DNA from 2 places in the Aerococcus mictus genome. Region 2 is predicted to be linked to the other one. Evidence: predicted binding sites of a transcription regulator. Region 2 holds the regulator's gene; the other holds the start of a gene.

Region 1 (5,585 bases), 720 kb from region 2:
TGTAAGTAGAAACGTAGTAAGTCAATAAATTCTTCTTTTTTCATGAGCTAACCTCCTTCAAGGATGGCATTGACTCTTTGGACGAAAGTTTGCCATTCCGCGATCTGTTCTTGGAGCGTGGCTAAACCCTGGCTGGAAATTTTGTAGTACTTCCGGGGCGGACCTGATTCGGATTCCTTCAGATAAGTCGTCACCAGGGCTTCTTTGTTGAGGCGGCGTAGGAGTGGGTAGATGGTGCCTTCAGAAATCGCGATATGTTCTGAAATTTCTTGGACCAATTCATAACCATAGCAATCCCGCTCCCGTAACTGCTGAAGGACCAGCATTTCCAGAACGCCTTTTTTCAATTGACTGTTCACATGGACAACTCCCCTCACTATTTTAATTCAATTAGTATCTTGCAATGCCCAGTACCTCTTCAAGTAAAGTATAGCACACTAGCTTGCATTGCACAATAGCCGGGAATAACAGTTAAAATTTTCTGAAATCATGTGAATTGTGAACTTTATTATAATTACTGTGAGTATTATTCGCTTTACTCACCAAAATTTCACTTTTACTTAAAACTTACGATAAATTTACAGCTTTTTTACAATGCTTTGCTATAGTGAGGGCAAGTTGGATTTACTTAAAGTAAAAATGATATTTTGAAAGGAGATACAGACCGTATGCATTGGGATGATCGTATCAAAAAAGTGGGGCTTTTGCTGACCTCGATTTTTGTCTTGGGGGCCTGCGCTGAAACGAATGAGAACAGCGATAATGCTTCGGCCGATAGTGCAGTCGAAGAGAGCGTGGCTTCAGAGGACAAGGGCTCGGAAGAAAGCGCTAAGGGAGCCAAGGATTCTAAAGCGGGTGAAGAGGCTGAGGAAGTTGACCCGGTTTATGGCGAAGAGAATGGCTTAGATTTAATCGAACTCCAAGACGACAAACCTGAAGTGGCTCCGGTACCTGTCAATAATGAACCTAACCGGATTGCCACCAACCTTTTAGAAGAAACCACGGATGCCATGGGCTTTAACTGGTATACCACTGACAAAATGTCAGATGCCAAGGTGAAAGTGTCAAAATCTGAAGATATGTCCGATCCAGTTGAATTCGCAGCGGAAGCGACCGAGGTGACCTCTGAATATGCGGAGCGTGACAAGGATGGCTATTATATCTATGCGGCGGCCACTAAGGATGAAGACGGCAATTTCATTGTCGACGAGAACGGTGAACCGGAAGAAGTTGAAGGTTACTTCACCGACGAACAAATCACGACCGATAATACCGAATGGACTTCTGAAGGGAGCTCCTTAGGTTACTTGGAACTCCAAGATGTGACCGAATACTCCTACAAGGCTGAAGCCGATGACCTCGAGGCTGACACCCAATACTACTACCAAGTGGGTTCTGACGAGGGTGGCTTTTCCAAGGTAGGATCCTTCAGAACTTCTGGTGAAAAAGGCGAGCCTTTCCAATTTATTCACTATACCGATACCCAAAATGCTTACTGGAATGCTAATGTCAATAACGAGGCGGCTTACGGGGCCGACACCCTTAAACCCATCTACTCAGCTTCCTACCACGCCCTCCAAGATGAGGACGTGCAAGTGACCCGAGAAGAATTCGCTAAATTAGCGGACGAACTCGATGTGGATGTGGTTCTCCAAGGCCATGACCACAACTTAACCCGGACCAAGTCTCTGGTTTATACCTCCGATAACTTCTCTTACGGGGAAGTCGAAGACACTGAAAAAGTCGAAAAAGATGGGGTGGAATACCACGTGAACCCGGAAGGCGTGACCTACATCATCCCTAACACCTCAGGAACCAAGGCCTATGACGCCATCTATATGAAGGGGGCTGACCATGTACACAAGGTTCGTCCTAAATTAGACTGGATGACTGAAGACGATGTGGAACTTTGGAACGGTCTCTTCGATGTGGCTAAGCAACCCGATGACTCACCAAAATTCGACCACAAACACGAAAACTACCGTCAATCTCAAAATCAAAACTTCGCGGTTTACACTGTCACCGAAGATGAATTCTTAATTGAATTCTATGAAATGAGCGGTAACCTCCACGAAGGGGAAGAACGGACCGTTGAATTGGTTGACTCTTACGGCATTAAGAAAGAGAAATAGAGTGCGACAAGCGCAACAAGAGGGGAGAGCATTGGAAGAAGTGCGCAGTAAATCCTCAAATAGGATTTACAAGGACTTCTGAAATGGAGCTCACCTCGCGCTTGGAGCACATTTTAAGTAGAGTGTGACAGTCACACCTTTTCACTAGAGTCGCTGGCGAAAGTCAGCGGCTTTTTTATTGATAGGGCACAGCCGGGATTATTGAAATGGCTTAAAAGTAGTAGAAAAAGATAAATTATGATAGAGGTTGGGATTTAGGATCCTGACCTCTTTTTTATATAATATCTATAGACAAATCTAGAAAGGTCGATATATGAAGAATATTTTAATCCACGGCTTAGGCCAAGATCATACCAGTTGGGACCAAGTGAAAAGGTACTTGGAAGCTGAAAAATTGACGGTTCAGTGCCCCAACCTCTATGAATTATTTGAGAATGATCCTTATACATATCAAACTCTTTATCAAAACTTTGAAAGGCAAGTCAATAATTATTCTGGCAAGGTCAATTTATGTGGCCTTTCTGTAGGAGGCTTACTGGCTTTAGACTATGCCAAAAATTACCCGGAGCAGGTCAATGCCTTAATTTTAATCGGCGTTCCTTACAAGATCCCTAAATTATTGATGACTATACAATCAATGGTATTTAAGCTGATGCCAGAGTCAAATTTTAAACAATTAGGGCTAGGCAAAGAAGAATTTATCAGCCTGATAGCCTCAACCAAAGGTCTTAGCATTGCGACTCATTTAGAAAATATATCTTGTAAGACCTTATTAATTTGCGGAGACAAAGATCAATTTAATCGGAAGAGCAGCGAAAGGTTTCATGGTGGGATTAAAAATAGTGAATTGAGACTGTTGAAAAATTCAGGACATGAAGTCAATGTCGACAATCCCAAAGCATTAGCTCACTTGATCGCAGAATTTTGGCAGAGCTAAACAGAGAATAGATAAACCAATTTAGGAGACTGGGATACAAGGGCCAGTCTTTTTTAATATACGAATTCTCTAAGCGAAATATGTTTCTAGCAGTTTTGCCCTTTGGCGCGCTTGCCACATCCTTTTCAAACCTGCTCGCTGTCAAAAGTGAGCTCCGCTTCAGAAATATTTGGCAATCCTTTTCAAGGATTACCGCATATTTCTTCCAACGTTTCACTTTTTTGTCGTCAGCTCGCACTCTCTTAAACGTGCTCCAGTCACAGGACGAACGTCCACTTCAAAAACTGGTAACGCTCAGCTTCACTGAGCTTATACCAGTTTTCTCCAGTGGTTTCGTCCTTTGTTGTGACTGTCGCACTCTGTTCTGAAAGGTGATCGCTTTAATTCCGAGTCTTGGCTGGTTATAATGAAGGGTGCAATCCCGACCGGGCCACTGGAGCTGGCTTTTCTAGGTTTGGGGCTTGATTTGTGGTAAACTATTACCAGAACACCAGTTTGTATCAGAGTAAGGAACGAAAAGGAAAAGCTTTGAGCTGCCTTTTTGTTTAATTAAGGAAGTGACCGATTTGAAAGAAGAAATTGTCGTGCGTGGTGCACGCTCTCATAATTTAAAAGATATTGATGTGACCATTCCTCGTAACCAGATGGTGGTCATTACCGGTCTGTCCGGTTCAGGGAAATCCTCCTTGGCCTTTGACACCCTCTATGCCGAGGGACAACGCCGTTATGTGGAGTCCTTGTCAGCCTTTGCCCGCCAATTCTTGGGCAATATTAAGAAGGCGGATGTCGATTCCATTGATGGTTTGAGTCCTGCTATTTCTATTGACCAAAAGACTACCAACCGCAATCCCCGTTCAACCGTGGGGACGATTACGGAAGTCAATGACTATTTGCGGTTGCTTTTTGCCCGGGTGGGGCATCCGATTTGTCCTAATGACGGGACCAAGATCCAAAGTCAGTCCATCGACCAGATGATTGACCAGGTCAAGAATTTAGAAGAGCGGACCCGGATCCAAATTTTAGCGCCCATCGTTTACGGGAAGAAGGGCCAACACAAGAAGCTCCTGGAAAAGGTCCAACAACAAGGTTACGTCCGCGTCCGGATCGACGGTGAGATGTATGACGTGGAAGAACTGCCCGAACTCAATAAGAACAAAAAACATGATATTGATGTGGTCATTGACCGCTTGGTGATTAAGGAAGGCATCCGGGCCCGTTTGGCCGACTCCCTCGAAACTGCCCTGCGTCTGACTGAAGGTTATGCCTTGGTGGATATTATTGGCGGGGAAGAAATCCTCTTCTCTGAACACTATGCCTGCCCGCTCTGTGGCTTTACCGTGGGGGAATTGGAACCCCGGCTCTTTTCCTTTAACGCGCCTTTTGGTCGTTGTCCGGAATGTGACGGGATTGGTTCTAAGATGAAGGTGGATGAAGATATCGTGGTGCCTGACCGAACCAAGTCGCTGGACGAAGGGGCCTTGGTGCCTTGGTACAATAAGGCTTCCGGCTATTATCCAGCCCTCTTAGACCAGGCTTGTCAGGCCTTTGATATTCCTCAAGATAAACCTTTTGAGAAATTGACTGAAGACCAACAAAACCTGTTGCTCTATGGGTCAGGGGATCAGACCTTCCACTTTAACTATCAAAATGAGTTTGGTAATGTCACCGACAAGGATATGGCTTTTGAAGGGGTAGCTAATAATGTGGAACGTCGCTACCACAATTCCTCTTCCAATATGATCCGGGAAAGCATGCGCCAATATATGGCAGAACTTCCTTGCCCTAAATGTCATGGTAAACGCCTCAATGAACGGGCCTTGGCCGTCAAGGTGGACGGCTTGGATATTGCTGAAGTGACGGAAAAAGCCATCGGCCAAGTGATTGAATTCTTCAAGGACTTGGATTTAGAAGACCAAGATGAAAAGATCGCCCGTCCCATTATGGAAGAACTCCATGCCCGGCTCGGCTTCTTGGATGAAGTGGGCTTGGATTATTTAACCCTAGACCGTAATGCCGGTTCGCTTTCCGGTGGGGAAGCTCAACGGATTCGCCTGGCTACCCAAATTGGTTCTAACCTGTCCGGAATTATGTACGTCCTCGATGAACCTTCCATCGGTCTCCACCAACGCGATAACGACCGCTTGATCCGGTCCTTGAAACGGATGCGCGACTTGGGAAATACCCTGATTGTGGTGGAACACGATGAGGACACTATGCGCCAGGCTGACTACCTGATTGATATGGGACCAGGAGCCGGTGCCCATGGTGGGGAAGTGGTTTCGGCCGGCACCCCTGAAGAAGTCGCCAATGACCCGGATTCCCTGACCGGCCAATACTTGTCAGGCAAGCAGGCCATTGAAGTGCCTAAAGAACGCCGTCAGACCGATAAAGGCTGGTTAGAAGTTAAAGGGGCAGCGGCCAACAACTTGAAAGACGTTGACGTCAAGTTCCCATTGGGTTGCTTTAACCTGATTACTGGCGTGTCCGGTTCGGGTAAGTCTAGTCTAGTCAATGAA
Region 2 (5,585 bases):
GTGTGCCAGATACCCCACCCAATTTTTGTATGTTTTTACGTAAGCATATTGATGGGGGAAAAATCATCAATTTCAGTCAATATGAAAACGACCGCATAATTATCATTAGTATTGAAAGCAAAAATGAATTGGGGATTAGTGAACCCTATAAACTCATTATTGAAGTCATGGGTAGACGAAGTAATATCCTAGTTCTTAATCAGGATGGTAAAATTGCCGACCTCATCACAAAAATAGATATTAGCCAAAACCGATTCCGTACCCTCCTTCCTGGTGCGACATACCATTTACCTCCTCAAGGAGATAAGGTCAATCCTTTCAGTATCAACCCCAATGAATATGACCTTAAGGCTGACGCTAAAGAAATACAGAAAACCTTTATGGGATTTGGCAAAGATAGCGCGATAGAATTAGCCCAGAGACTTACTGAATCCCAAGATAAAAGTGCAACTTTTACTGCCTTTCTCAATGCTTTTGACCAATCCCAACCAACCCTGAGTCAAAATGACGGTCAGGTCACTGCAACGGCTTTCCCCTATCAAAGCCTAGGCGGAAAGCAAAGCAGTTACGAAACTTTTACCCAGCTCCTCGATGACTATTATGAAAAGAAAGCCCTCTTTTCACGAGTCAATCAGGTCAGTGAACAAATTAGCCAGGTTGTTGCTCAACGGATTAAGCATAATCAACGTAAATTAGCTAATCTTAAGCAAGATATGGAAAAAAGTAAACAGGCTGAAGACTATCAGTTAAAGGGAGAAATTTTAACCACATACCTCTTTCAAGTAGAAAAAGGTATGTCCAGTATCCAATTACCTAACTATTATGATAATAATAAGCCCATTGAGATCGCTCTCGATCCTCTATTAGAGCCTTCTCAAAATGCCCAAAAATATTTTCAACGCTATCGTAAATTAGATACGGCCAAGCGACATATTAAAGAACAAAGTCAAATTGCCCAAGCAGAATTAGACTATTTAGAAAGTGTTCAAGATCAAATTGAAATAGCTGAACCCAATGAGTTAGAAGATATTCGTCAAGAGCTCATTCGTGAAGGCTATATTAAACAACAAAAACATAATCACCATAAGCGCAAGAAACCTTTAAAACCGAGACAGTATCAAACAAGTTTAGGAAACACTATCCTTGTTGGTCGTAATAATACGCAAAATGATGAACTAACCACAAGACGGGCTAACAAAAACCACTACTGGTTTCACGTTAAAGATATTCCAGGCAGCCATGTGATATTAGAAACTGACCAGCCTAGTGATGAGGAAATCATCGAAGCAGCAACATATGCCGCCTATTTCTCTAAATACCGGCAGGCCAACAATGTCCCCGTGGACTATACACAGGTCAAGCATGTAAAAAAACCTAATGGAGCTAAACCTGGCTTTGTTAATTACTTTGAGCAAAAAACAGTCTTCGTAAGTCCCGATGCCCATTTACAAGCTTAATCAAGCAATAGAAACGAACGCACGTTTGCACAAAATTTCGAGCTATGCTACAATAAAAGCACAAATGTGAACCGCTTGAACCATTTTTATAGTAAATAAGAATGAAATGACTCGGATAATATATATGGAAAGTTTCGGTGAAACAATATGAAAGAAAGACCCCTACAAGTCTTACAATGCATTTATGATAGTGTAAAAAATCAGGGCTATCCCCCTACAGTTAGAGAAATATGTGACCAAGTAGGGTTAGCATCTACCTCAACTGTTCACGGCCATCTTAATCGCTTGGAAGCAGGTGGTTATTTATTCAAAGATTCTACCAAACCCAGAGCCTTGGAAATTACCCATAAAGGTTTAAAGATGTTAGGCGTGGACCAACCCGGTATTCCTATTATCGGTACGGTTACTGCTGGGCAGCCTATCGATGCCTATGAAGACGTTGACGGCTATTTCCCCACCCCACCAAGTCTTAATAGTCAAGATGGCGAATATTTCATGTTGCAAATTCGCGGAGAAAGTATGATCGAAACCGGTATCCTTGATGGTGACTATGTCATTGTTCGCCAACAAAGTTCGGCATCTAATGGTGATATTGTTATTGCTATGACAGATGATGACGAAGCTACCTGTAAACGTTTCTTCAAAGAAAAAGGTCACTTCCGCCTCCAACCTGAGAATGCCAGTTTAGAGCCAATAATTCTTGATGACGTCACCATATTAGGTAAAGTCGTTAGCCTTTACCGTGAACATACTTTTTAAAGCAAAAAACCGCTCTTTAAGTCATTTACACTGACTTAGAGAGCGGTTTTATTTGGATTATAAGCTTTATAGTATCTTGATACCATTATTCATAATTAATGAGGGACAGAATATCTAAATCATTGATTAGTTGACGACCTTTAAGGTTTTCTAATTCAATAATAAAGGCAGCGCCAACGACTTCCCCACCAAGTTCTTCAACTAATTTTTTAGTGCCACGAATGGTCCCACCAGTGGCCAAGAGATCATCAACAATGAGGACTTTTTGCCCAGGTTGAATAGCATCTTTATGAATTTCAATAGTATTGCTTCCATATTCTAAATCATATTCAATGCTGACTTTTTCACGAGGTAATTTATTCTTTTTGCGGGCAGGAACGAAGCCCTTATTTAAAGCATAAGCTACTGGACAGCCAACGATAAAGCCCCTAGCCTCTGGACCTATGATCACATCTGCTGATTTTTCACGAGCAAAATCTGCAATTTTATCAACTGCATATTGAAAAGCCTGAGGGTCCTGGAGTAAAGGTGTAATATCTCTAAATATAATGCCTTCCTCAGGGAAATTAGGTATATCCTTAATGTAGTCTTTTAAGTTCATAAATTATCCTCCTGGAAAAAATACCGAGTTAAATTTTCAATGGTTTCATTTAAAAGAAAGTTTTCTTTTTCAATTTGCTTTGCCCAATTTTTTAGGCTGGTTGACTCTTTCAAATCGATCTTATTCTGGCCTGGTCGAATACGATAAATCTGGCCATTTTGGTCTAAAAGCTCTGCTTCAACTAAAACTTTTAGTAATAAGTTAAGAAGAGGAAGCGGTAGCTTTAAATACCTAGCCAAGTCTGCCTTTTTTTCGGTCAAATCAAGTTCTTTATAGAAAATGAAATAACGATAAAGCAAAGCAAATTGATCGCGATTGGGCATACCAATTTTTCTTGCTGATATCGGACTATATGAAAATAGATAGATCGTTTCTATATTCTCATTATGAACGAAGTCTCTTAGCTTTTGCAAATTTTTTGGTAGTTCAAAAATAACTAACTGGCTATAATGTTCCCTGCTCTTCTTCAAGTCTTCTTCCCCTATTAAAGAAGATTGACTAGGAATCTGCCCCTTATATTGAGCAATTAAGGACTTGCTTTCAAAATAATAATAGCTTTGGGAAAGAGAAAAAATAAGGTCAGGATTTTTTTCTCTTCGCCAGTCAACGATTATTTTTTGGTCGCTAGCCATATCGAGTAAAATAGCTTGTGGCCGACTTTTTCCCTGCCAGGTATTAATGGATGCTTCGACAACCAGATCAACACTTTGACCAGCCTGTAAATAATTAGCCAAATTTCCCTTCTGAAAACCGATAACTTCTAGCTGTTGATTTTCCTTAGTCAAAGAAAATTTTAAGGTGTTCTTATCTTTTCCTAATTGCTGTGGCGTTGAGATCGATTCATTTTCGATTAAAAATATAGGTTTGGGATTCGCTGCACCAAATGGTTTTAAGCGATTAAGCTCCTGAATATTTTCTAAGGTCAATTGATCGGCATTAATCTTGGCGTCAATTGTTAAAGGAATCTTCCCTTGTAATTGCTCTTTGTAGGGCTCAACTGCCTGATAGATTGCCGCTTTCCAAGCTTCAAATTGGTCTTCAGCAATGGTCATACCAGCTGCCATGGCATGTCCCCCACTCTTAGGGGCATATTCCTTTGCAGCTTGGAGAAGCTTGAAGAGGTTGATTCCTGCAACTGAACGACCTGACCCCTTATATTCTGCCTTCTCAGCATTATAATTTAAAATGATACTAGGCCGCTGATAACGCTCTACCAGTCGACTAGCCACAATACCTAGAACCCCTTCATGCCAATTGGAATGAGATAAAATGATAATTTCTGGTAATTCTTCCCACTCTTCGACTGTCTGAATCGCTTGCTGACTAACCTGGTCAACAATTGCTCGTCGTTTTTGATTGGTCGTTTCAATGGTATTAACTAGTTCCTGACAATAATCCGGGTCGAAACTCGTGAGTAGTTCAACTCCTGGTTTAGCCGAGCCTAGACGACCTAGAGCATTAAGTCGTGGGGCTATGTTAAAGGCGATAGTTTCTTCATCGATATGGTTTAGATCAATGTTTTGACTTTTCATTAAAGTCATTAGACCAATTCTTTCACTATGAGCCATAACCTTTAAGCCCTGCTGAACAATGCTGCGATTTTCATCCTCTAAGCGGACCAGATCAGCGATTGTTCCAATAGCACAGACATCCAAATATTCGACTGGTAAGCCACCAGTCATCGCTTGGGCTAACTTAAAGGCTACTCCAGCTCCACATAAATCATCAAAGGGATAATTCCCCTCAGGGTGTCTGGGATGAACAATAGCATAGGCCTCAGGTAAAGTGTTTCCAATTTCATGGTGGTCAGTGATAATGACATTAACGCCAGCATCTTCGGCATATTTCACTGCCTCATGACCGGCAACACCATTATCACAGGTTAGAATTAATTGGACCCCTTGCTTAATGTAGTAGGCATACACTTCCTTATTAGGGCCATAGCCATCCACAAAGCGGTCTGGTAAGTAATACGTTACGTTAGCCCCTATAGATTCTAAAAGTTCATAAAGAATCGTGGTTGCTGTAATTCCATCGGCATCATAGTCGCCATAGATTAATATAAGCTCATTATTTCTAACAGCTTCTTCTAAACGATCAATGGCTTTTTGCATATCATGGAGTAGAAAGGGATCATGAAAATGAGGCTTTTCACTCAAAAAATCATTAATTTCCTGAGAGCTTTGTTTCCCTCTCTGAAAAAGTAAGTCGACAAGGAATGGCGACAATTGAGTTTCCTTAATCACTTGCTCTTTTTCTAAATCCAATTGATCAAAACTTGGCCTTAATTGCCACTCATAATTTGCCTTTAGCATAGCTAACCCCTTTCTTTAGCATCTTGATGTCTCTTGCCCTTAACGTGATTTTATCCGTGCCATGGTCCAATGGATCAAACGGTAGCCTAAGGGAATCGAAAGCGACAAGATCTTGTTTAAGTAGGCATAGTAATTAGGGACAACAACTTCCATCTTGTTTCTTTTTATCCCCTGGCAAATCGCGTGGGCAACTTCTTCTGCTTCAACCGTGAAGGTATCAACTGCCTGAATAAATTGTCCACTCGGATCTGCCAGGTCAAAAAAGGCGGTCTTTACTGGACCGGGTAAAACAGTCATTACCTGGATAGGCGTTGACCATAGCTCTTGTCTTAATCCATTAGCAAAGGCTAACAAGCCAGCCTTACTTGCTGCATAGCTAGCATTGCCAGCAGTTTGAATTCGCGCGGCAATTGATGCCAAAATCACCAAATAGGTCTTACTCAAGCCTTGGTC

The links. Region 2 encodes LexA, which represses DNA repair genes until DNA is damaged. Its sites were predicted from a motif close to CNAACANNTGTTNG; they were not measured.
Region 1: a site for LexA is predicted at 3,554-3,567, ahead of uvrA (excinuclease ABC subunit UvrA). Genes of this name have one in related genera too.

Annotation. Positions count from the first base shown of each region.
Region 1 is NZ_CP132985.1:1,879,466-1,885,050, reverse strand. Features, by position in the region: gene DBT49_RS08630 (DUF1700 domain-containing protein) at 1-44, opposite strand, end outside; gene DBT49_RS08625 (PadR family transcriptional regulator) at 48-359, opposite strand; gene DBT49_RS08620 (fibronectin type III domain-containing protein) at 669-2,132, shown strand; gene DBT49_RS08615 (alpha/beta fold hydrolase) at 2,446-3,069, shown strand; gene uvrA (excinuclease ABC subunit UvrA) at 3,636-5,585, shown strand, end outside.
Region 2 is NZ_CP132985.1:1,156,406-1,161,990, forward strand. Features, by position in the region: gene DBT49_RS05375 (Rqc2 family fibronectin-binding protein) at 1-1,457, shown strand, start outside; gene lexA (transcriptional repressor LexA) at 1,605-2,216, shown strand; gene DBT49_RS05385 (adenine phosphoribosyltransferase) at 2,302-2,817, opposite strand; gene recJ (single-stranded-DNA-specific exonuclease RecJ) at 2,814-5,132, opposite strand; gene DBT49_RS05395 (SDR family NAD(P)-dependent oxidoreductase) at 5,172-5,585, opposite strand, start outside.